3 regions of the Marinomonas sp. ABL3_031 genome follow, and region 3 is predicted to be linked to each of the others. Evidence: predicted binding sites of a transcription regulator. Region 3 holds the regulator's gene; each other region holds the start of a gene.
The links. Region 3 encodes PhoB, which activates phosphate uptake and scavenging genes when phosphate is short. Its sites were predicted from a motif close to TGTCATANNNNTGTCANA; they were not measured.
Positions count from the first base shown of each region.

Region 1 (7,280 bases), on a different contig from region 3:
AATGATGGTTATGTCGTGTTTTAATATTTTTGTTCAAATAATATTGGTTCCACGCTTTCGGTTGGGCGTGGTGACTTTGATTTTCTCTGGCGTAGCGATTGGTTTGTTGTCGCAATGTGTGTTTTTGTTCTGGCAATCGTTACTCGGTGTATTCGTCGCCATGGCTTTATTTGGCGCTGGTTTTGGTTTTCTCTTTCCCGGTATTATCACAGCGCAAACCCTGTTGGTGAAAGACGACCAACAAAGTCGCTTGGCCAGTGTGAATGCTTCAATGCAGGGGCTCGGAGCCGCTTTAGGGCCAGTCATCATGGCGTCTTTTTATCAACTCGGTCAGTTCATACCTTTCTTGGCGCTTAGTGTTGGCTTAGTGAGTTTATGTAGTGTGTTTGTTTATTGCCGAACTCAGTTTGGAGCCGCATTTCACTCTTGATCCGCGTGTTTGTCTTAATTGAGTTTGGCTTGTGCCACTTGTCGCGGTGGCATACCGAAATGCTGATGGAAGCGGCGGCTGAACTGACTCAAACTTTGATAGCCTAAATCATAACTCACTTGCGTCACAGAATGATGTTGTTGAAGTAGCAGATAGGCCCGGCTCATACGTCTTTGGTGTTGATATTCAAGTGGTGTACAACCAAGCTGTTGTTTAAAACACTGATAAAAACGACTGCGACTCATACAAGCCATTTTGGCCAATTTTTGGGTGTCTAGCGTTTGCGCAAGGTGATGTTCTATCCAATAGAGAACTTGAGTGATGCCATTGGTATCTGGGCTTTTTTATGTCAAAAGGACTGTTTGCGCCACTTTATTGCCTTTCATCGAATTCTTTTCTTGTTTCCTATTGGAAACTATCTTTCATAAGTGATAATTTTCACTAAGTTAATTTTGAGTGATGTCTTTCTACTAGGCTTATGTATGGCAATCAGTTTATTTGACCTTTTTAAAGTGGGCATAGGTCCTTCTAGCTCACACACCGTTGGACCTATGGTGGCAGCCAATCAATTTGCATATCGTCTGCAAAAACAAGCTGTTATGTCACATGTGATGCGCTTAAAAATTGATTTATATGGTTCTCTTGGCGCCACAGGAAAAGGGCATGGCACCGGTGTTGCTGTACTCATGGGGTTGGCTGGAGAACTCCCTGAAAGTATTGACACACATAGCGTTACTGAACGAGTAGAACGAATCGAAGCCGAACAAAAAATGGCGTTGCTTGGAATGCATCCTATTACCATGCTGGTCAATGAGGATTTGATATATCACCGTGTTGATCGATTGGATTTTCATGCTAACGGCATGATATTAGAGGCCTTTGATGCAAATGAGAAAAGCTTACACAAGGCGACCTATTATTCCGTTGGTGGTGGTTTTATTGTTGAAGAAGACGATCAAGGTAATGTGCAGTTAGTGGAGGACACAACTGAGTTACCTTATGACTTTCACGACGCTCATACCCTGCTTGAATTGTGTCGTAAGCACAACAAAAGCATTGCTGAGATCATGATGGCCAACGAACAAGTTTGGCGTAGTGAGGCGGATATTCGACAGGGTATTCTAGACATTTGGTCCGTGATGAAGGAATGCGTTAAGCAGGGTATTCAGAATGAGGGGATTTTACCCGGAGGTCTTAAGGTAAAACGTCGAGCTGCCAGTTTACATCGTGATTTACTTAATAAAACCCGTATGGACATGATTACGCCTTCTCTTGGCGCCATGGATTGGGTAAACCTTTATGCTTTGGCTGTGAATGAAGAAAACGCAGCCGGTGGTCGTGTGGTGACAGCACCCACCAATGGTGCTGCTGGTATCATTCCTGCTGTGTTGCATTACTACTGGGAATTTTGTCCACGTTCCAATGAAGAAGGTGTCATTGACTTTATGTTGACTGCTGCTGCGATTGGTTTGTTGTTCAAAGAAAACGCCTCTATTTCAGGTGCTGAAGTAGGCTGCCAAGGGGAAGTGGGCTCTGCTTGCGCCATGGCGGCAGCGGGATTGGCGGCAGCAACAGGTGGCACGCCAGAACAAATAGAAAATGCTGCGGAAATCGGAATGGAACATAATTTGGGATTAACTTGTGACCCGATTGGGGGGTTGGTTCAAGTGCCTTGTATTGAACGCAATGCCATGGCGTCAATGAAGGCCATCAATTCCGCCACCATGGCACTGCGTGGTGATGGTTCTCATTATGTCTCCTTGGATAAAGTAATCCGCACCATGAGAGATACTGGACGTGATATGAATGACAAATACAAAGAAACGTCTCGTGGAGGTTTGGCTGTCAACGTCATTGAGTGTTAATGACAGTTTTGCAAAAATATTGCTTGTAATAAAAATGTCATAAAATTCTATTGTATTGAATTTAAGCGCCTTGCGGGGCGCTTTTTTTTCAGCTGATTATGTTGGCCGCCACTTTCTCTAACGGAGAGGGTTTTTATCTAAAAAGTCCCAGTGTAGAATGGCGCCGCATTTTAAATCTTACAGAAATGTGACTGAATGATTTAGCACCAAATAACAGCAAAAATTTGGTAGAGATTAATTTTACAAAGTAGAGCCTTATGGATCTGACATACAATTCCAAGAAAGAATCCAATTCGTTAGTTGGTAATGATTTTATTCGAGTGTTAGTTGCTTTAGCTTTCATTCTAGGTTGTGGTTTTTACGCTTCTGTGAACGGTGTAGCAGCTTCTAATCTATCTATTCTGGCGATCGCTGCTGCGATCGGTGCTTACATGGCTGTGAATATTGGTGCCAATGATGTGGCAAACAATGTAGGTCCTGCGGTAGGGTCTAAGGCGTTATCCATGACAGGTGCAATCTTAATTGCAGCGATATTTGAAGCAGCAGGGGCATTAATTGCCGGTGGTACCGTGGTAGGTACTATCAAAAAAGGTATTATTAATCCAAACGCCATTGCCGATGCAGAAACTTTCATTTGGGTGATGATGGCCGCGCTCTTAGCCGGTGCTATTTGGTTGAACTTGGCGACTTACCTAGGCGCGCCAGTTTCCACTACGCACTCTATTGTTGGTGGTGTACTTGGTGCTGGTATTGCTGCTGGTGGTTGGGATATCGCCAATTGGGACAAAATGATAGCCATCGTGGCGAGTTGGGTGATCTCACCTGTTTTGGGGGGCGTCATCGCAGCGACTTTTCTTATCTACATTAAGCGCACTGTGACTTACAAGAGTGACATGATCGAAGCGGCTAAGAAAGCGGTACCCCTTTTGGTTGGTATCATGGTGTGGGCTTTCTCGACCTATTTGATTTTGAAAGGTCTGAAAAAGATCTGGAAACTGGATATCGTTTCGGCGGGTTTAATTGGCTTTGCCATTGCTCTAACTGTCTATTTCGTAGTTCGCCCAATGGTGGATAAAGCGGCGGCAAGTCTAAAAAACAATAAGGATGCGGTAAACAGCTTATTTACCATTCCTTTGATTGTTTCCGCTGCATTGCTCAGTTTTGCTCATGGCGCTAATGATGTCGCAAACGCAATTGGGCCTTTAGCGGCAATCAACGATGCACTTATTTCGGGAGCGGTTTCTGGTAAAGCGGCCATTCCTTTGTGGGTTATGTTGATTGGTGGTGTTGGTATTGCAGTTGGTTTGGCATTGTTTGGGCCTAAATTGATTCGTACTGTTGGCTCTGAAATAACAGAATTGGATAAAATGCGCGCCTTTTGTGTGGCAATGGCCGCAGCCATCACTGTCATTATTGCCTCACAGCTTGGTTTGCCTGTGAGTTCTACACATATTGCAGTAGGTGGTATTTTCGGTGTGGGTTTTTTGCGTGAGTACTTAAAACTGTCTTATAATAAAAAACTTTCTGCTATCACCGAACATTCGCAAGACGCTGGCCATGATGCAGAACAAACACAAGCTTTTGTAGAACGCTTTAATGCTGCGGATGTGACTGAAAAGCGTGCGATTTTAAGAGAGCTGAAAGCTTCTAAAGCGATGTCTCCAATTTCTTCTTCTGAGCGTAAAGGTCTGAAGAAAGCGACGAAAAAGGAGCTTGTTAAACGTTCAGCCTTGTTGAAAATCGCCGCCGCCTGGGTCATTACAGTACCAGCGTCAGCGATTCTAGCGGGCTTGTTGTTTTACATGTTATTGGGTTTTTCCGTCACAAATGCTGAATGAAGATAAGAGCAAGCTTATTCGAGCTTTCATCAATGGCTTTGAGGAGTATTTGGGTTAGTTGAGAAATATTCTTATAGGCTGTTGGTAATTTTGTTTTAAAAGAAAGCGGTAAAAGTTTGTTTTAACATAGCAGTGTAAAGACCAGTAATCTGGTCTTTTTCTGTTTTAATACCCGTATCTGTGGTATATAAAGCATTGTTTTATTTTAGTTTATTTTTGAATTTTCTTGGAATGTGTTTGGTAAGGGAAGAAGTCTGTTGGTAGCATCCGTCATTCTTAGTATGATCGCCTTGTGTACTGTGGTATTTTTTGTCCAATGGAAGCACAAGCAAAATGAACTTAAAAAGCGCATGTTGGAGCGATTATCAACTCGCGGAGAAAAATTGTTACATGCTTTTAGCATGTTAACAGAGCGATACTTTTTAAAAGAAACCAAGCTGTTTTTGATTGAGTATTTATTGTCTGTAATCCAGCAGTTGAAACAGGCGGGAATAAATACAGAATTTACCTATCAACAATACAACTTAACCAAGTTGTACTCAGAAATTGCAGCCGGTAAAAACGTTTCGGAAAAACGCAGAGTAAGCAGCCAGGTGGAGTTTGATCAGACGCAAGGTGCCTTGCAGTATATTCTGAAAGAATTACGCAACTTGTTGGAATCGAATAGCATGGGCCGAGTAATGGTTCGTCATCATATTGGTTTGATGCGCTTCACTCATTCACTGGCATATCGAGACTTTTTGGTGTGTCAGGCCAAACAAGATTTGGAAAATGAAAGGCGTAGCCGAGCGCTGGAAAAATATCGTTTGGCCCTGTCTGTTATGGATAGACACAGGGCTATTGGTTTGGCACGCAAAGAGTCGTCACGACTGCAGAACATGATATTGGATGTCGAAGAAGAGTTACTTGATAAAAAAAAGAGTGAAAATAACGATTAGAATTATTTAATTGGTTAACCTGCGTCTAGAATTAGTCAGGGTTGATATAAATTTAACTAAGCAAACGACGTTTGATATGAGTACAGTTACCATTACCGTGCTGTTGTTAGTAATTGGCGGCTTTATTACTTTTGCTATTGTGCTGCAATTAAAAGAGCAAGCGCGATTAGAGAAGTTGCGCAAAGTAGCGTCGTTAAACAATCAGTTAAGACAAGTACGTCGTTACCTTGATGAAATGCCGCCACAATATCAATCCAAAGACATGCGCATCTGGTTATTTACTAGAATGTTGGCGATATACGATCAACTCATCTCTTTACAGCCAGACGCCAGTTTAAAACGACGTCGAAATCATCTTGCGGAAGAGTTAACGGAATTTCAAGAAAGTAAGCAAAAACGTCGCGCGTTACCAATGAACGATGAGCTGAAGATTATTGAAGTTAAACGTTTGTTTGAGTCCTTCAAGTCTTTTCTCATTCAGGCGCAAAAAGATAAAATAATCCATTCCGATGTGGTGCACAGATATCGTAAGTTAATGGATTTCTATCATTATAAAGTAAACGCTGATTATCATGCTTACTTAGCCAGAAGGGCTTTTTTGAGTGGTCAAATGGAAAGTGCAATGGACCTCTACAAAGAAGCAATAAATCAATTAAATCCTATACAGGACGATATTGAAGCTCAGACTATTATTCAAAAATACACGGATTTACTACAAGAAATTCAACAAGACCTTGAATTACAGCAAGCGGAAGAAGAATTAATCAAAAGTATGGAAAGTGAAAAAGAAGAAGAACTGGATGATGAATGGAATAAATTCATTGAAAGTTCGACTTTTCAGGAGAAAAAACGCTTTTAAAGGTTTCTTTTTATTTTGTTCTAATCGATTATATTTCCTTATGAATTGTTAAAAGGATGTTTTTGTGAATTTTGCTCTCTTGTCGGCTTTTATTCCTACTTTTTTCTTTGTTTCTATTACGCCAGGTATGTGCATGACATTGGCCATGACGTTAGGCATGACAGTTGGTGTTAAACGGGCTTTATGGATGATGCTGGGTGAGTTAGTGGGCGTGGGAACCGTTGCTGTGTTGTCTGCAATTGGTGTGGCCGCCTTGTTATTGAATTACCCGGATGTGTTTACCATTTTTAAATATCTTGGTGGTGCCTACTTGGCCTTTATTGGCATTCAAATGTGGCTATCCAAAGGCAAAATGGCGATCAAGAGTGAAGATATTGGAGCCCCTGCATCGCGTAAAGAGCTGATTTCTCAGGGCTATATCACAGCCATTGCGAATCCAAAAGGCTGGGCGTTTTTTGTTGCCTTGTTACCGCCGTTTTTAGTCGCTAATCAACCTCTAGCTCATCAACTGGTTATTCTTATCAGTATTATTCTCACCTTAGAGTTTAGCTGCTTGTTGATCTATGCTACTGGTGGGCGCACCTTGAAATCCCTACTCATGCAAAGTGGTAATGTACAAATCATGAATCGTATTGCTGGCAGTTTGATGATGGGAGTAGGAGTTTGGTTGGCCATGAGCTAACTCTTAGCGCGACTTTTAGAGGTGTTTTTATTGCCTTTATAGTATGTGGCCTTTGTCCCTCCTGTGGCGCTTTTTCTCTTCCCTGAATTTGTTTTGTAAGTGCGTTTTTTAAACGGGCTTTTTTTCGGTGCAGGTAGGTTTTGCAGTGCTTGGCTGGATAATTGTTGTGACAGAGTCAACAGCTCAGACAAATTGCCAGTCAGCGCTGTCATAAAGTCCTGATATTTGGCCTCACCTACACTCATGGCATTCAGTTTTGCTTCCCATTTCGCCGTCATGTCAGGGGTAATCAATTGTTCAGGCAGGGCGTCAGCAAAGGCTCGACCTGTCACGCTGGCATGGATTTGCTTGCCTTGGCGTTGTAAAAAGCCGCGCTTGAATAAGAGTTCTATAATGCCTGCTCTGGTTGCTTCCGTACCGAGACCATCCGTGTCTTTGAGAATGGCTTTAATGTCTTTGTTGGCGACAAATCGATTGATGCCCGTCATAGCAGCCAATAGTGTCGCGTCGGTAAAGGCGGCGGGCGGTGTGGTGACTTTATCAATAATAGTGCCTTGTTGGCACCAAAGTTCGTCACCCTTAGCCAAGTTTGGTAGTTGATCTTGCTCTTCATCTTGATCTGTTTTCTTTTTGCATGGTAATAACGTGCGCCATCCCTCCGCAATAGG
Region 1 is NZ_JBSWYU010000013.1:8,827-16,106, reverse strand. Features, by position in the region: gene ACXAH2_RS13860 (MFS transporter) at 1-430, shown strand, start outside; gene ACXAH2_RS13855 (helix-turn-helix transcriptional regulator) at 445-693, opposite strand; gene ACXAH2_RS13850 (L-serine ammonia-lyase) at 913-2,295, shown strand; gene ACXAH2_RS13845 (inorganic phosphate transporter) at 2,553-4,133, shown strand; gene ACXAH2_RS13840 (hypothetical protein) at 4,391-5,071, shown strand; gene ACXAH2_RS13835 (hypothetical protein) at 5,148-5,930, shown strand; gene ACXAH2_RS13830 (LysE family translocator) at 5,995-6,612, shown strand; gene ACXAH2_RS13825 (DNA topoisomerase III) at 6,609-7,280, opposite strand, start outside.
Region 1: ACXAH2_RS13845 (inorganic phosphate transporter) is a predicted target of PhoB. The motif match lies at 2,320-2,337, and genes of this name have one in related genera.

Region 2 (7,280 bases), on a different contig from region 3:
TTCCCCTGCAATCCTTGCCACAGCTAATAAAATGCCTGTGGTAATGCCAACTTTTGCAGCACGGTAACTGACGCTCAAGATGACCCAAGAGCGACTTGCACCTAAAGCATAGGCTGCTTCGCGCATATTGTTAGGTACCAGATTTAGCATATCTTCTGTCGTACGTATCATGACAGGAATCGCAATGATGGCTAAAGCAGCCGAGCCTGCCCAACCCGAAAATCCGTTTGTTGGCGCTACTAGGATCTCGTAAATAAACAAACCTGCCAGAATAGAAGGTTTGGCTAATAACACATCATTGATAAAACTAACCACTGTCGCCAATCTGCTGCCACGGCCATATTCATTTAGATAGGTTCCGGCTAATACCCCTACCGGAGTGGCGATTAACATGGCTACAGCAACCAAGAGTAAACTACCAATAATTGCGTTTGATAAACCACCTGATTCACCCGGAGGTGGTGTGGTTTCAATGAATAAGGAAGGCGAGAAGGCAGAAAAACCTTCATATAATAAGACGGAACAAATCCATATTAAAATAGTTAGGACAAATAAGGTCGCCACTATGATTAAGATTCGCACGATATGGTTGGTAAGATAACGACGTTTAACAATTGGGCTCACATAAGACTCCTAAGAAGAAATACGGTTAAGCATCAAACGCGCAATGGCGAGGACGATGAAGGTAATAACAAAGAGCAATAAGCCAAGTGCAATTAATGCTGAAGAATGTATGGGGGTATAAGCTTCCTGAAACTCATTGGCAATGGTTGAAGCAATGGTATTCCCAGGAGCAAAGATGGCGGCTGTAATACGATTAGCATTACCAATAATAAAGGTGACTGCCATGGTTTCGCCTAACGCTCTGCCTAATCCTAAAAACACAGCACCTGCTAAACCAGTTCGACAATGAGGAATAATAATGTCGCGCATGACTTCCCAATCAGTGGCACCAATTGCATAACCACTTTCCTTGAGGCGTTTGGGGACGGTATTGATTACATCACGCATCACAGAAGCAACAAAGGGTAAAATCATAATGGCTAAAACAATGCCAGCAGTTGCCATACCAAGGCCAATGGCTGGTCCTTTGAAAATACAAGAAAAAATAGGCACATTCTTGAATAAATCGACAATCGGGCTTTCTATGTAATCGGCAAAGAATGGAGCGAAGTAAAATAACCCCCACATGCCATAGATAATACTGGGAATAGCAGCAAGTAATTCAATGGCCATACCGAGTGGATGACGTAACCATCTGGGCGCCAGCTGAGTAATGAAAATGGCAATTGCGAAGGACAAAGGAACCGCTAATAGCATGGCAATGCCAGACGTTATTAAGGTACCAGCAATCGCCGCTAAGGCGCCAAACTGCTCTGTAACAGGGTTCCAGCTCGTACTCCAGACAAAGGCCAACCCAAATTGTTTTATAGCAGGCCAGGCGCCCAGAGTTAAAGAGATGAAAAAACCACCTAAGATTAGCAATACAAAAAAGGCGGCTCCGATAGATAGCCATTTGAAGGTATGATCAACGGCTGTGCCATTTAAAAAACGCGGAGACCGCTGGAATGAACCAGCGACCTCTGCATGCGCTTTTGTTTGATCATTATTGTGCGTCATGGGGGAACTCATCAATACACTTATGAACCCATGTAAACGGATTGGCCGTTCCGGGTTTTTAAGTCGTGTTTCCAGGCAGTACGCACCATAGTTTTTACACTATCAGGAAAAGGGACATAATCGAGATTGGCAGCTGCTTGGTCACCATGTTTATAAGCCCAATCAAAGAACTTAAGTACTGCTTTAGTGGCTGTAGGATCTTCTACTTTCTTGTGTAATAGGATAAAAGTAGCGGCCGTCATCGGCCAACTTTTGGCGCCAGGTTGGTTAGCCAGAATGAGATAAAAGCCCTTGGCATGTTGCCAGTCCGCATCGGCCGCGGCGGCTTGGAAGGTTTTCATGGTTGGAGACACTACGTTGCCGTCTCTGTTTTTCATTTTGGCAAAGGTCAGTTTGTTTTGTAGGGCATAAGCATACTCAACATAACCAATGGAATTTTTGATACGTGAAACATAGTTTGCAACGCCCTGATTACCTTTACCACCTGTACCCACTGGCCATTGTACTGAAGCATCTACTCCTACTTTGTTTTGCCATTCCTGAGCGACATCTGAAAGATAATACGTGAAGTTAAAAGTGGTCCCAGAACCATCGGATCGGTGCACCACAGAAATGGTGTTGCTGGGCAAGTTAAGTTTGGGATTAAGTGCTCTAATTTCACTGTCATTCCAGTGCGTCACTTTGCCAAGGTATATGTCAGCTAAGGTTTTACCATCTAAGACTAATTGACCTGGCTTAATGCCTTTTACATTAAGAATCGGTACGATACCGCCCATCACGGTTGGGAATTGCATTAGGCCACTTTTATTAAGTTCTGTTGCCGTTAGTGGTTTGTCCGAGGCCCCAAAATCGACTGTTTTGGCTTTGATTTGTTTTATGCCTCCACCGGAACCAATTGCTTGATAATTAAGCTGTGAGCCATTTTCTTTTTGATAGGCTTGAGCCCATTTGGAATACACTGGATAGGGAAAAGTGGCACCAGCCCCCGTAATGTGATCGGCAGCGAAGGCTGAGGTTGCTGTCATGAGGTTTATGGCTGCACACGCAACCAAACTAGCAAATACGCGTTTCATCAGAGATCTCTCCTTTCGTACTTTACGTCGTACATTGAGTTTTCAATCTAATAGTGAAATAGCCAAAAAATGCGATTCGCCCCATTTGATGTGGGTACTTAATGAACCGCTTTCGGCGAGAATCGTCCCTGGAGTCGAATGATTAAATGCTTTGATGACAGTTCTGTGATGTTTTTATGACCAGTTTTTCGATAGGGCAGGAGTGTCTGTTTATGGCCACATAATCTGCTCATTCTGACAAATAAAAGGCAGTTAGGCCGACTTTTATACATGAGAAGGAGGTAATCTACTCTAATGCTTACATTATTTTGACAACCAAAGTGTCAGCATACATTGACAAATTACTCTGCAGATACAGTTTATTTCACTTTCAAACTCAATTATCAGCGACCTCTTATGGTTTTCCCATCAGGCATTTCGGGAATATGAAAAAAATACGATTATGAAATGTTTGCAAACGACAAGGCTCGTTTTCTTTCTAACTAGGCTTTAAAAAGGATGAGTTGTTCGCTTTATATCAATATTTTGACTTCATCATGAAGCGGAATTTAACCAACTGATCTTATGAATTATTCATTTGTTCATTATTTTTTTTCAATGAAAATATAGGCACTTTTGCTATAGTAACCTCGCTTAAATTTTTGTGAGGTAGTAAGGGTGTCTAAATCGGTGTCGTATTCTGTTCTTGAGCAGCGTCTATCTGAAAATGTATTGATCCTAGATGGTGCTATGGGAACCATGATCCAAGCTTATAAGCTTGAGGAACAGGATTACCGAGGCGAACGCTTTGCTGATTGGCAGAGTGACCTAAAAGGCAATAACGATTTATTGTCAATCACTCAGCCCGCGATCATTAAAGAGATACACGCCAAATATCTCGACGCGGGTGCCGACATCATAGAAACTAATACTTTTAATGCCAACTCAATTTCCATGCTGGATTACCACATGGAAGCATTAAGCTACGAATTAAATTTTGAATCCGCACGATTAGCCCGCGCAGCGGCCGATGAATTTACGGCAAAAAATCCTGCCAAACCGCGTTTTGTAGCGGGAGCAGTAGGCCCAACCAGCCGAACTTGTACTATTTCCCCAGACGTCAATGATCCTGGTTTTCGTAACATTCATTTTGATGAATTGGTGGAAGCTTATACCACTGCCGTAGATGGCTTGATTAAAGGTGGTGTCGACATTCTTTTAATCGAAACCATATTCGATACTCTGAATGCGAAAGCGGCTATTTATGCTGTGTTGGATTATTTTGAGAAAACTGGTGTGCGTTATCCCATCATGATCTCAGGAACCATCACGGATGCGTCTGGCCGAACCTTATCAGGTCAAACGACAGAGGCTTTTTGGAATTCCATTGCTCACGCCAAACCCATTTCTGTTGGTCTTAATTGTGCTCTGGGGCCGAAAGACTTACGTCAATATGTGGAAGAGATGTCGCGAATTGCAGACACTCATGTTTCCGCTCACCCTAATGCGGGTTTTCCAAACGCCTTTGGTGAATACGATGAATCGCCTGAAGAAATGCTAGAAGAGATTCAAGGCTGGGTAGAGTCTGGTTTCTTAAACATCATTGGTGGTTGCTGTGGTACAGCACCTGAGCACATAGAGACCTTTGCCAAAGCCTTCGCTGAGGCAAAACCACGCCTTATTCCTGAGGTTGTTAAAGAGTGTCGCTTGTCTGGCTTGGAGCCGTTCAATATTGGTGCTGATACCTTGTTTGTCAACGTAGGTGAGCGAACCAATGTTACGGGTTCCGCCATGTTCAAACGCTTAATCAAAGAAGGGGATTTTGATACCGCCTTGGATGTGGCGCGTCAGCAAGTTGAGAATGGTGCGCAGATAATCGACATCAACATGGACGAAGGCATGCTGGATTCGCAAGCGGCCATGGAGCGCTTTTTGAAGCTGATTGCGTCTGAGCCAGACATTTCTCGTGTGCCCATCATGTTGGACTCTTCCAAATGGGAGATTCTTGAAGCGGGTTTAAAATGGATTCAAGGCAAAGGCGTAGTGAATTCCATCAGCATCAAGGAAGGAGAAGAGAAGTTTAAAGAACAAGCTCGTAAGCTGATGAAATATGGCGCCGCGGTGATTGTTATGGCGTTTGACGAAGTTGGCCAAGCGGATACTCGTGAACGTAAGATCGAAATTTGTCGTCGCTCCTATCGTATCTTGGTGGATGAAGTGGGCTTTCCACCAGAAGACATTATTTTTGACCCGAATATCTTTGCCATTGCAACCGGTATTGAAGAACACAATCGTTATGCCTTGGACTTTATTGAAGCCACCGGCGACATCACACGTGAATTGCCTTATGCCAAAGTATCTGGTGGTGTGTCGAACGTGTCTTTCTCATTTCGTGGTAACAACCCTGTTCGTGAAGCTATTCATGCGGTCTTTCTTTACCATGCCATAAAACAAGGAATGACCATGGGTATCGTCAATGCGGGCCAACTAGCCTTGTATGAAGATATTCCTTTGAAACTGCGTGATGCAGTGGAAGATGCGGTATTGAATCGTACACCGGATGCCACGGATAACTTATTGGCTATTGCCGGTGAGTTCGCAGGTACCGGAGAAGCTGCCGAAAAAGAAACGCAAGAATGGCGTGGCTTACCTGTGGCGGAACGTTTGTCTCATGCATTGGTAAAAGGCATTACTGAATTTATTGACGAAGACACAGAAGAAGCACGCTTGTCTTACAATCGGCCTTTAGAAGTGATTGAAGGGCCTTTAATGGATGGCATGGGTATTGTTGGGGACCTATTTGGCTCAGGTAAAATGTTTTTGCCGCAGGTAGTGAAGTCGGCACGTGTGATGAAAAAAGCGGTGGCTTACTTGATGCCTTTCATTGAAGAGGAGAAAGCGCGAAACATGGACACGGCTTCGTCTAGTAATGGCAAGATCGTTATGGCGACCGTAAAAGGCGACGTGCATGATATTGGTAAAAACATTGTTGGTGTGGTGTTGCAATGTAACAACTTTGAAGTGATTGATTTAGGTGTCATGGTGCCGTCGGAAACCATATTGCGTACTGCGAAAGAAGAGGGTGCAGACATGATAGGTTTGTCTGGATTGATTACCCCTTCTTTAGATGAAATGGTTCACGTGGCCAAAGAGATGGAACGCCAAGGGTTTGATTTGCCAGTCATGATAGGCGGCGCAACCACGTCAAAAGCTCATACAGCGGTGAAAATTGAACAAAACTACAAACGTAATCAAGTCGTCCACGTTACCAATGCCTCTCGCAGTGTTGGTGTCGCCAGTGCTTTGTTAAGCAAAGATACAGAGCGTCGTCAGAAGTTTGTTGATGAGATTAAAACTGACTACGAGAAAACCCGTATTCGCTACAAAGACAGAGCGAAAGCTGGACGCCGTGTGGGGATCGATAAAGCACGACAAAACAAACCGCCAATTACTTTTAATGCAGAAGTTGTAAAACCGAATCAGCTTGGTGTGACTGTGCTCAGTGAGCAAGATATCGATCTTGCTGTAGTAAAAGACTACATAGATTGGACGCCATTCTTCCAAACATGGGAGTTAGCTGGTGCTTATCCACGCATTTTGACAGATAAAGTGGTGGGCGAAGAAGCCACGCGCGTGTATCAAGATGCCTTGGTGATGCTGGATAAAGTGATTGCCGAAGCCAGTCTACAAGCTAGAGCCGTGGTGGGGTTATTTCCTGCAAACCAAGTGAATCATGATGATATTGAAATTTATACTGATGAATCGCGTAGTGAGGTAGTAGAAACCTTGTCTTTCTTGCGCATCCAAAATGAATTAACCGCGCCGGGCAAATACAACCATAGCTTAGCGGATTTTGTTGCGCCAAAAGAATCGGGTGTGGCCGATTATATGGGGGCGTTTGCTTGCGCTGCTGGGTTTGGTATTGAGCCTTTGGTTGAGCAATATGAAGCGGATCACGATGATTACAACTCCATCATGATCAAAGCGGTTGCAGACCGTTTGGCTGAAGCCACTGCTGAGTATTTACACGAGAAAGTACGAAAAGAGCTGTGGGGTTATGCGCCAGAAGAAACCTTGAGCAATGAAGAACTGATTAAGGAAAAATACCAAGGCATTCGACCAGCGCCAGGCTACCCAGCGTGCCCTGATCATACCGAAAAAACGAAATTATGGGATCTGTTGGCGGCGCAAGAACGTATTGGCATGGAGCTTACCGAAAGCTTTGCTATGCTGCCAACAGCCGCGGTGAGTGGTTGGTACTTTGCGCATCCAGACGCAACCTATTTTGGGGTCGGCAAAATTGGCCCAGATCAGGTTGAGGAATATGCAGAGCGTAAAGGCATGAGCAAAGATGAGGCTGAGCGATGGTTAGCACCAAACTTAGGATACGACCCAGAAGACGACCGAGTGTAAAGTCAGCCAATCAATAGAGAGACATTATGGCAAAAGTTATTAAGGACTCTGAACAACATAAGAATCGCATGCAAGCGATTAAAAAACACGTTGATAAGCGGATTGCCAAAGCGCAAGAGGACAAGGGTACCTTTGTACTCCTAACCGGAAATGGTAAAGGCAAATCCAGCTCGGCTTTAGGCATGGTGGCACGCG
Region 2 is NZ_JBSWYU010000012.1:93,590-100,869, reverse strand. Features, by position in the region: gene pstA (phosphate ABC transporter permease PstA) at 1-624, opposite strand, end outside; gene pstC (phosphate ABC transporter permease subunit PstC) at 634-1,620, opposite strand; gene pstS (phosphate ABC transporter substrate-binding protein PstS) at 1,641-2,693, opposite strand; gene metH (methionine synthase) at 3,351-7,085, shown strand; gene cobO (cob(I)yrinic acid a,c-diamide adenosyltransferase) at 7,112-7,280, shown strand, end outside.
Region 2: pstS (phosphate ABC transporter substrate-binding protein PstS) is a predicted target of PhoB. The motif match lies at 2,858-2,875, and genes of this name have one in related genera.

Region 3 (7,280 bases):
GTGTTTGACGAAGCGCTGACTTTTAGTGTGATTGTGTCGACTATTGGTCGTAGTTTACAGCGAGAAATGCAAAAAATTCTTTACTTTGTACCTCGCTTTTTGCTGTTATTAGTTTTGTCTTTCATTCCTTTAGTGAATGTCATCGCGCCTGTTCTGTTATTGTTGTTTTCAGCTTGGATGCTGGCATTACAGTACATGGATTATGCTTTCGACAACAATAAAGTGGCTTTTTACGACATGCGCATGGCGCTAAGAAGTAAGCCCTTACTCTGTTGGACTTTTGGCGGTATTGTTATGGTGTCATTGACCATTCCGCTGTTTAATTTGTTTGTGATGCCGATTGCTGTTGTGGCAGCGACTTTATTATGGGTGTCCATCTTTAGGGTAGAGAATGGAGATTTCTCTGCGTTGTTAAACTCTCAAAATGGAATGAAATAATGTCGCTTAAAATTTTGGTGGTTGATGATGCGTCATTTACGCGAGATTTGATTCGTCGTACCTTGCGCAAGCAGTTTCCTGCGGTGGAAATTGAAGACGCGGTGAATGGGCGCAAAGCGCAACAGCTGCTCAATAAAACGCAATTTGACATGGTCTTGTGTGACTGGGAAATGCCTGAAATGACAGGTGTGGAACTGCTCAAATGGTGCCGTGAACAGCCTAAATATAAAAAAGAAGATGTGCCATTTGTCATGATTACCAGCCGTGGTGATAAAAATCACGTCGTGGAAGCGGTGCAGGCCGGTGTGACGGATTACTTAGGTAAGCCGTTCTCTGGTGAGCAATTGGTCAACAAAGTATTTGCAGCGGCCAAGAAGCATAAATTGTCGTCACAATTAACAGCACAGAAGCCTAAAGCCGCTACTGGTTCATCCCAAGGCATTGCGGCTGCATCCATTGATGTGTTGATGGGAGGCGCTTCAAAAATCACTTCACAAGGCTCAAAAATCATTAATCCCACTGAGCCTGAAGTCAGTATCAAAGACGTTAAAATTCCAACCCTAGTACGCTTTGAGAACAAGCAATTTCGTTGCATGGTAATCAAATTCAGTAAGCAAGAAGCAACCATGTTGATCAAGAGTGACGATGTGGTGCCACAAGTGTTAGGACAAGCTGTATTAGATTTGGAACACAAAGGTGCCGTTAATCGTTTGAACTATTATGTCGAGTCGGTCGCCACCACGGAAAAGAGACCAGATTCGACTTTTCTAACGGTGATGCTGCGTTTGATAGACCAAGACGCAGACAAAGAAGCCTTCATTAAGAGTTTATTCGAGCATCTTTGATTCTTAGGTGTTTGCAGCAATAAAAAAGGTGCTCAATGAGCACCTTTTTTATTGAAATAGTCAGTGTAAAACTACTCTACATTGGAAGAAGTTGCACCCTCAATCACGTCTTTGCGCACGCGATTGGCCGGGAAATGACAGGAAAAAGTACTGCCTGCACCAGGTAAACTGCGGATTTGTAGTTTCGCGTCATGATGCAATAACACGTGCTTCACAATCGCCAGTCCTAAGCCTGTGCCCCCGGTTTTTGAGCCACGACCTTTATCAACCCGGAAAAAACGTTCGGTTAGACGTGGAATATGCCTTGGGTCGATTCCTAAGCCCTGATCTTTTACAGAAAAGATGCCATTGAGTTCACTCGATTCCCATTTTATTTCAATTTCGCCGCCGTCAGGCGAGTATTTCACGGCATTTACAATCAGGTTTGAAAAAGCACTGTACAACTCTTTATAGGAACCATAAATACGTGCATCGTTAGCAATTTGGGTTGTCAGTTTGTGCTGTGCTGACAAAATGGGGGTTGTGGTTTTGACAATAGAATCGATAATCTCGGCTACTTTATGCCACTGATTTTCTTCTCGTTTGTCATCGCTTTCTAGACGCGATAAAAGCAGCAAGTCTTCGATCAGTTGTTCCATGCGTTCGGATTGTTCTGCCATATTTACTATGCCTTTCTGCATACTTTTGGGCAGTGTATCCTTAAACATATCTAGGGTTTCAACATAGCCTTTTATTACCGTCAGAGGGGTTTTGAGTTCGTGTGAAGCGTTGGCAACAAAGTCTTTACGCATCTGCTCTAACAAATGTAGACGGGTGATATCACGAATAAAAATAAGGTGATCGTTTTTGTCGTAAAGGGTGGTTTGGATTTCCAAGTATACGCCATCTTTTGCGGGGGATTTGATTATCAGGGGTTCGCCGAAACGTTTTTGCGTAAAGTATCGGAAAAACTCAGGACTGCGCACTATGTTGGTAATAACTTGGCCGCGGTCAACCGGTCGCATCAGGCCTAAAAAATGCGCCGCTGAGTTATTCCACCATTCTAAATTTCCCTGATTGTCAGCCATAATGACGCCTTCTTTCAAGGCGCTGGTGGAGCTCTCAATACGGGTTAAAGCTTGGCGCATACGACGTTTGGATTTGCGTTGTTTCTTTTGTAAACGATATACGGCATCAAACACTTCGCCCCAAATACCGTTAGATTCTGGTGGCGCGGCACGACCAGAATGACGTAACCAGTTATGGAACTGATAGAGTTGGTACATTTGCCAGTATAAAGTGCCCAATGTATAGAGCAGCAAAACACCTAAAAAATGGCCTAATATATATCCGATTACAGCGCAGGCAATAAAGCCTGCTAGCCAAGAAATAATGGTGTTTTGCCAGATGGTTTTCATGCCGACCTTTTTGCTGAAAAGCGGTAGCCAGTGCCCCGCACGGTTTGAATCAAGAAATCATGGCTATTGCCAATGGCTTTTCGCAAACGACGTATGTGTACATCGACTGTGCGCTCCTCTACATAGACATTACCACCCCAGACTTGATCCAATAATTGTGCTCTTGAATAAGCGCGTTCTTGATGCGTCATTAAGAACTTCAGCAAACGATATTCTGTCGGCCCCATGTCCAATGGACGGGCTCCAATAGTGACTCGTTGACTGATTGGGTCAAGTGTTAGACCTTCTACTTCAATGGGTTCATCAATGCCCTGTGGCGTAGCACGACGTAAAACTGCTTTTAGTCGAGCAACCAATTCACGAGGTGAAAAAGGTTTGGTAATGTAATCGTCCGCTCCCACTTCTAAACCTTGAATTTTATTGTCTTCTTCACTTTTTGCTGTCAGCATGATGACAGGTATTTCCGCTGTCGTGCTGTCTTTTTTGAGACGTCGTGTCAATTCAATGCCACTGCCGCCAGGCATCATCCAGTCAACCAAAATCAAATCGGGTCTATGATCCACTATGATTTCATGGGCTTGCTGAATGTTTTCTGCTTCCATGTACTCGTATCCTGCCATTTCTAAGGCAATGGCAATCATTTCGCGTATGGAAGACTCATCATCAATAATTAGTACTTTCTTACCGGTCACAGGATTCACCCTCATCTCAGGAACGGTTTAATTAAAGCGATCAATTATGACAATTTAGTTAAAGTGTCATATGTTTGCCACATTTTACACAAAATAGCTGGTTACTATGCCGATAAAGACGCAAACACCAATACGGTTGTTGTCTAGGAAAGAGTGAAAACAGGCTTGTCTTTGCCTGTCTTTTGCCTGCTGATATTGCTTGTAAAACAACCAAATACATATCAATAATGCGACGAAATATGGCCAACCCAGTGTCGCGAAGAAGCCCACCCATGTCAAAAGAGAAAGCGTTAAAGCTTGTAAACAAAGAATCACCAAAAGATCATACTGACCAAATAAGATGGCGGTGGATTTGATGCCGACTTTTAAATCATCAGGACGATCCGTCATAGCGTAATAGGTGTCATATGCAATCGTCCAAAGGCAATTTGCTAAGAATAGCATCCACAAGAGAGGGTCGTTTAAATGGCCACCTTGAGCGCTATAGGCCATGGGAATAGCCCAAGAAAAGGCCAGTCCTAAGAAGAGTTGAGGCAGATGAGTATAGCGCTTCATGAATGGATAGAGAGCCGCTAACCCCAAGCCAACAAAGGACAAAAGTATGGTTTGTTTATCGGTAAGCAGCACCAGAATAAAGCTGGCTAAGGCCAATACAATGAATAAAATCAACGCTTCATTGGCGCTAACACGGCCCGATGGTATAGGACGGTTTTTGGTTCGCTCTACATGGCCATCCACTTTTCGATCCGCATAATCATTAATCACACAGCCAGCCGAACGCATGCTAAAAACGCCCATTATGAAAATAATCACAATCGACCAATCTGGTTGTCCGTCCGCCGCTAGCCAAATGGCCCACAAGGTTGGCCACAATAATAATAAGGAGCCGATGGGACGATTGAAGCGAGTTAACTCGGCGTAGTCTTTAAGCTTGTTCATAATAATCCAAATGGCGATTTGAAATCAGAGATTGTGTCAAAGAAGGCTTCGTTAACCAAGATACCAGTACCATATTGATGAAAAACAGAACGTCTTGCCCAAACACTACCAGTTTGATCTGGGAACATGTTGGCAGGTAACTCAGCTATTTCAATCGGACTGCGCTGTAACGTCCTGTGTTGGAATAAATAACCACCAAGAGGTTTGTTCTTGAGATGAGGTACTTGTCGCCAATGACCGACCAGCGAGCGAGCAGGAATAATAGAGCGCGCATAAATCACCGTCACGCCATTCAGCTTTAATAACACGCTGCGCACACGAACAGCGGCTCTAGGGCCAAGTTTGAGCTTACGTCTTTCTCTTAAGCTTGTGGTTCCCCAGCCATCTTCGATGACCTCAACACTCAGTTTGGTAATACTGCGCAACTTACTGGTCAGGGACTGCTTGGTGACCAACCAAGGCCAAAGATGGTTTGGCACCTTGGTTTTTATTGCGCGATGAACCTCTATCCAGCGATAGTCAAATTGCTTGGCAGCAAGCGAATTGAGACGTGTCATAAAATCAGCTGTTCATTTTTTCGATTAGGGCGACCATTTTGTGAATTTCACTGGAAGACTGGTATACCTTAACACGACATGCTTCTGCTTGCTCTAGACTAATGCCTACTTCCAATAATATAGAAGGTTCTATATCTAAACCTTGGCGAAGTTGGTGTGAAATATAAAGTAGTTTGGCTAATTTCGCGTGCTCACCATAATAATGAGGCTTTTTGCTATAGCGAATAGCCGTCCAGATATTGTCTGGCAAGCTCCAGTAACGTAATAACCAGGAACCCAGTTGTTCTTTGGTGAAATGCAAAATCTGCATCTCTATAATTTCTGTAGCCAAATGAGAATTGGCCTCGAAATAGCGTGATAGAATCGAAAAGTGTGGTGGTAATATGCTACTAATGGCTAAATAACCAAAGTTCTGTAGTAAGCCGGCCAAATAAGCATGGCCTAGTTTGGGGCAGTCTTCATTGGGCATGACTTTGACTAAAGCTTCCATGAGAACCGCATTGGAAACCGAGTCGAGCCAGAAGTTTTCATAATGTCTCGGACCATTTTCAGGTGTCTGAAAAGCATTGCCCATGGACAAGCCTAATGCCAAGTTCATCACCATATCATAACCCAATACACGTATGATGGCATCTTCGACGGATTCAATGGTTCCTGGAGCGCCATAATAAGGAGAAGAAGCCCAGCTGATGACTTGTGCCGCTAAGCTTGGGTCAAGTGCAATCACTTCACATAGTTCGTCTGTGCCAGCGGTTTTATCCGTAGATAGGCGAATAATTCTGTGTGATGACGCCGGTAAGGGGGGGATTTCTAAGGTTTCTTCTAAGCGCTGTTTTAGACGAATGGATTGGAAACGGCCGAGTGCTTGAAGAATTTGCTCTTCGTCATTCTCATGATTGCTGGCGGCTTGCTTGATTTGGTCTACTGGTATGGAAATGTTTTCAAAGCGGTTAAGAGGGCCTGAAAACATGTCTTTTAGCTCTTCGCTAGTGATGTCGTGATAGGGACCATCAGACTTGAGACGAATTTGCAGATTCTCACTTTCAAAGATACTAGCATCCAAGATGCTGGAAACACTATTGGGTTTGATGAGTGGATCGCCATCACTGTTAAAATGGGGGATGGGCTCGAAGCGACGTTTGGTAATACGCGCTAAAGCCGCTATGTCTAACATATGGTGTTCCGGGAAAATCACTTGCAAACGTCCTGTATGATCCACTAGATGTACCACACGCAGTCTATTGATTGGCTGTAGTTCTGCTGAAACGTCCATATGAAGTACTCTGTAAGAACAAGGATTTATTAAACTGAAAAAGCCCCATGATAGGGGCTTTTACCAATCTTACAGATTTTATTAGTAAAGATCGAATTAGTGGTTGAGAATTTGACTTAAGAACATTTGTGTACGGTCATGTTGAGGGTTGTCGAAGAACTCAGTGGGTTTGTTCGCTTCGACAATTTCGCCCGCATCCATGAATACCACACGGTCGGCAACGGTTTTTGCGAAGCCCATTTCGTGGGTTACACACACCATGGTCATGCCTTCTTCCGCAAGTTGAACCATAACGTCCAGTACTTCCTTGATCATTTCTGGATCAAGGGCAGAGGTTGGCTCATCGAACAACATGATGCGAGGTTGCATGCAAAGACCACGAGCAATGGCCACACGTTGTTGTTGACCACCAGAAAGCTGACCTGGATACTTCAGTGCTTGGTTAGCGATTTTTACGCGCTCCAAGTAATGCATTGCCATTTCTTCCGCTTCTTTTTTTGGTGTCTTACGAACCCAAATTGGCGCTAGAGTCAGGTTTTCTAAAATGGTTAGGTGTGGGAACAAATTAAAGTGCTGAAACACCATGCCCACGTCTTTACGGATGGCTTCAATGTTCTTCAGGTTATCGTTCATTTCGATACCGTCGACTAGAATACTGCCTTTTTGGTGCTCTTCAAGACGGTTAATACAACGTGTCATTGTCGATTTACCGGAACCAGACGGTCCACATACTACAATACGTTCACCCTTCTTAATACTAAAGTTGATGTTCTTTAGTACGTGAAAGTCGCCATACCACTTGTTTACATCTGTAAATTGAATGATTGCTTCTTCGCCCGGCGCTAGTTGGGCAAGTGCCATATTTTGTTGAGTCATTTTATGAAGGCCTCTAAATTCTTAATTAATTCCGCTTGTGTCCCGTATCTAACTTACGTTCAACCGCCATGCTGTAGCGAGACATACCGAAGCAGATAGCCCAATATACAAAGCCTGCGAAGGCGTAACCCTCCACAGTTGTTCCTAACCAGTTGGAGTCATGTGTTGCTGCTTGAATACGGCCAAGCAAGTCGAACATACCTACGATGTAAACCAGTGTGGTGTCTTTGAACAAGCCAATAAAGGTGTTCACGATACCAGGA
Region 3 is NZ_JBSWYU010000010.1:66,828-74,107, forward strand. Features, by position in the region: gene cysZ (sulfate transporter CysZ) at 1-438, shown strand, start outside; gene ACXAH2_RS12030 (response regulator) at 438-1,283, shown strand; gene phoR (phosphate regulon sensor histidine kinase PhoR) at 1,355-2,680, opposite strand; gene phoB (phosphate regulon transcriptional regulator PhoB) at 2,677-3,372, opposite strand; gene ubiA (4-hydroxybenzoate octaprenyltransferase) at 3,457-4,311, opposite strand; gene ACXAH2_RS12050 (chorismate--pyruvate lyase family protein) at 4,308-4,868, opposite strand; gene ACXAH2_RS12055 (HDOD domain-containing protein) at 4,873-6,141, opposite strand; gene ACXAH2_RS12060 (amino acid ABC transporter ATP-binding protein) at 6,238-7,017, opposite strand; gene ACXAH2_RS12065 (amino acid ABC transporter permease) at 7,043-7,280, opposite strand, start outside.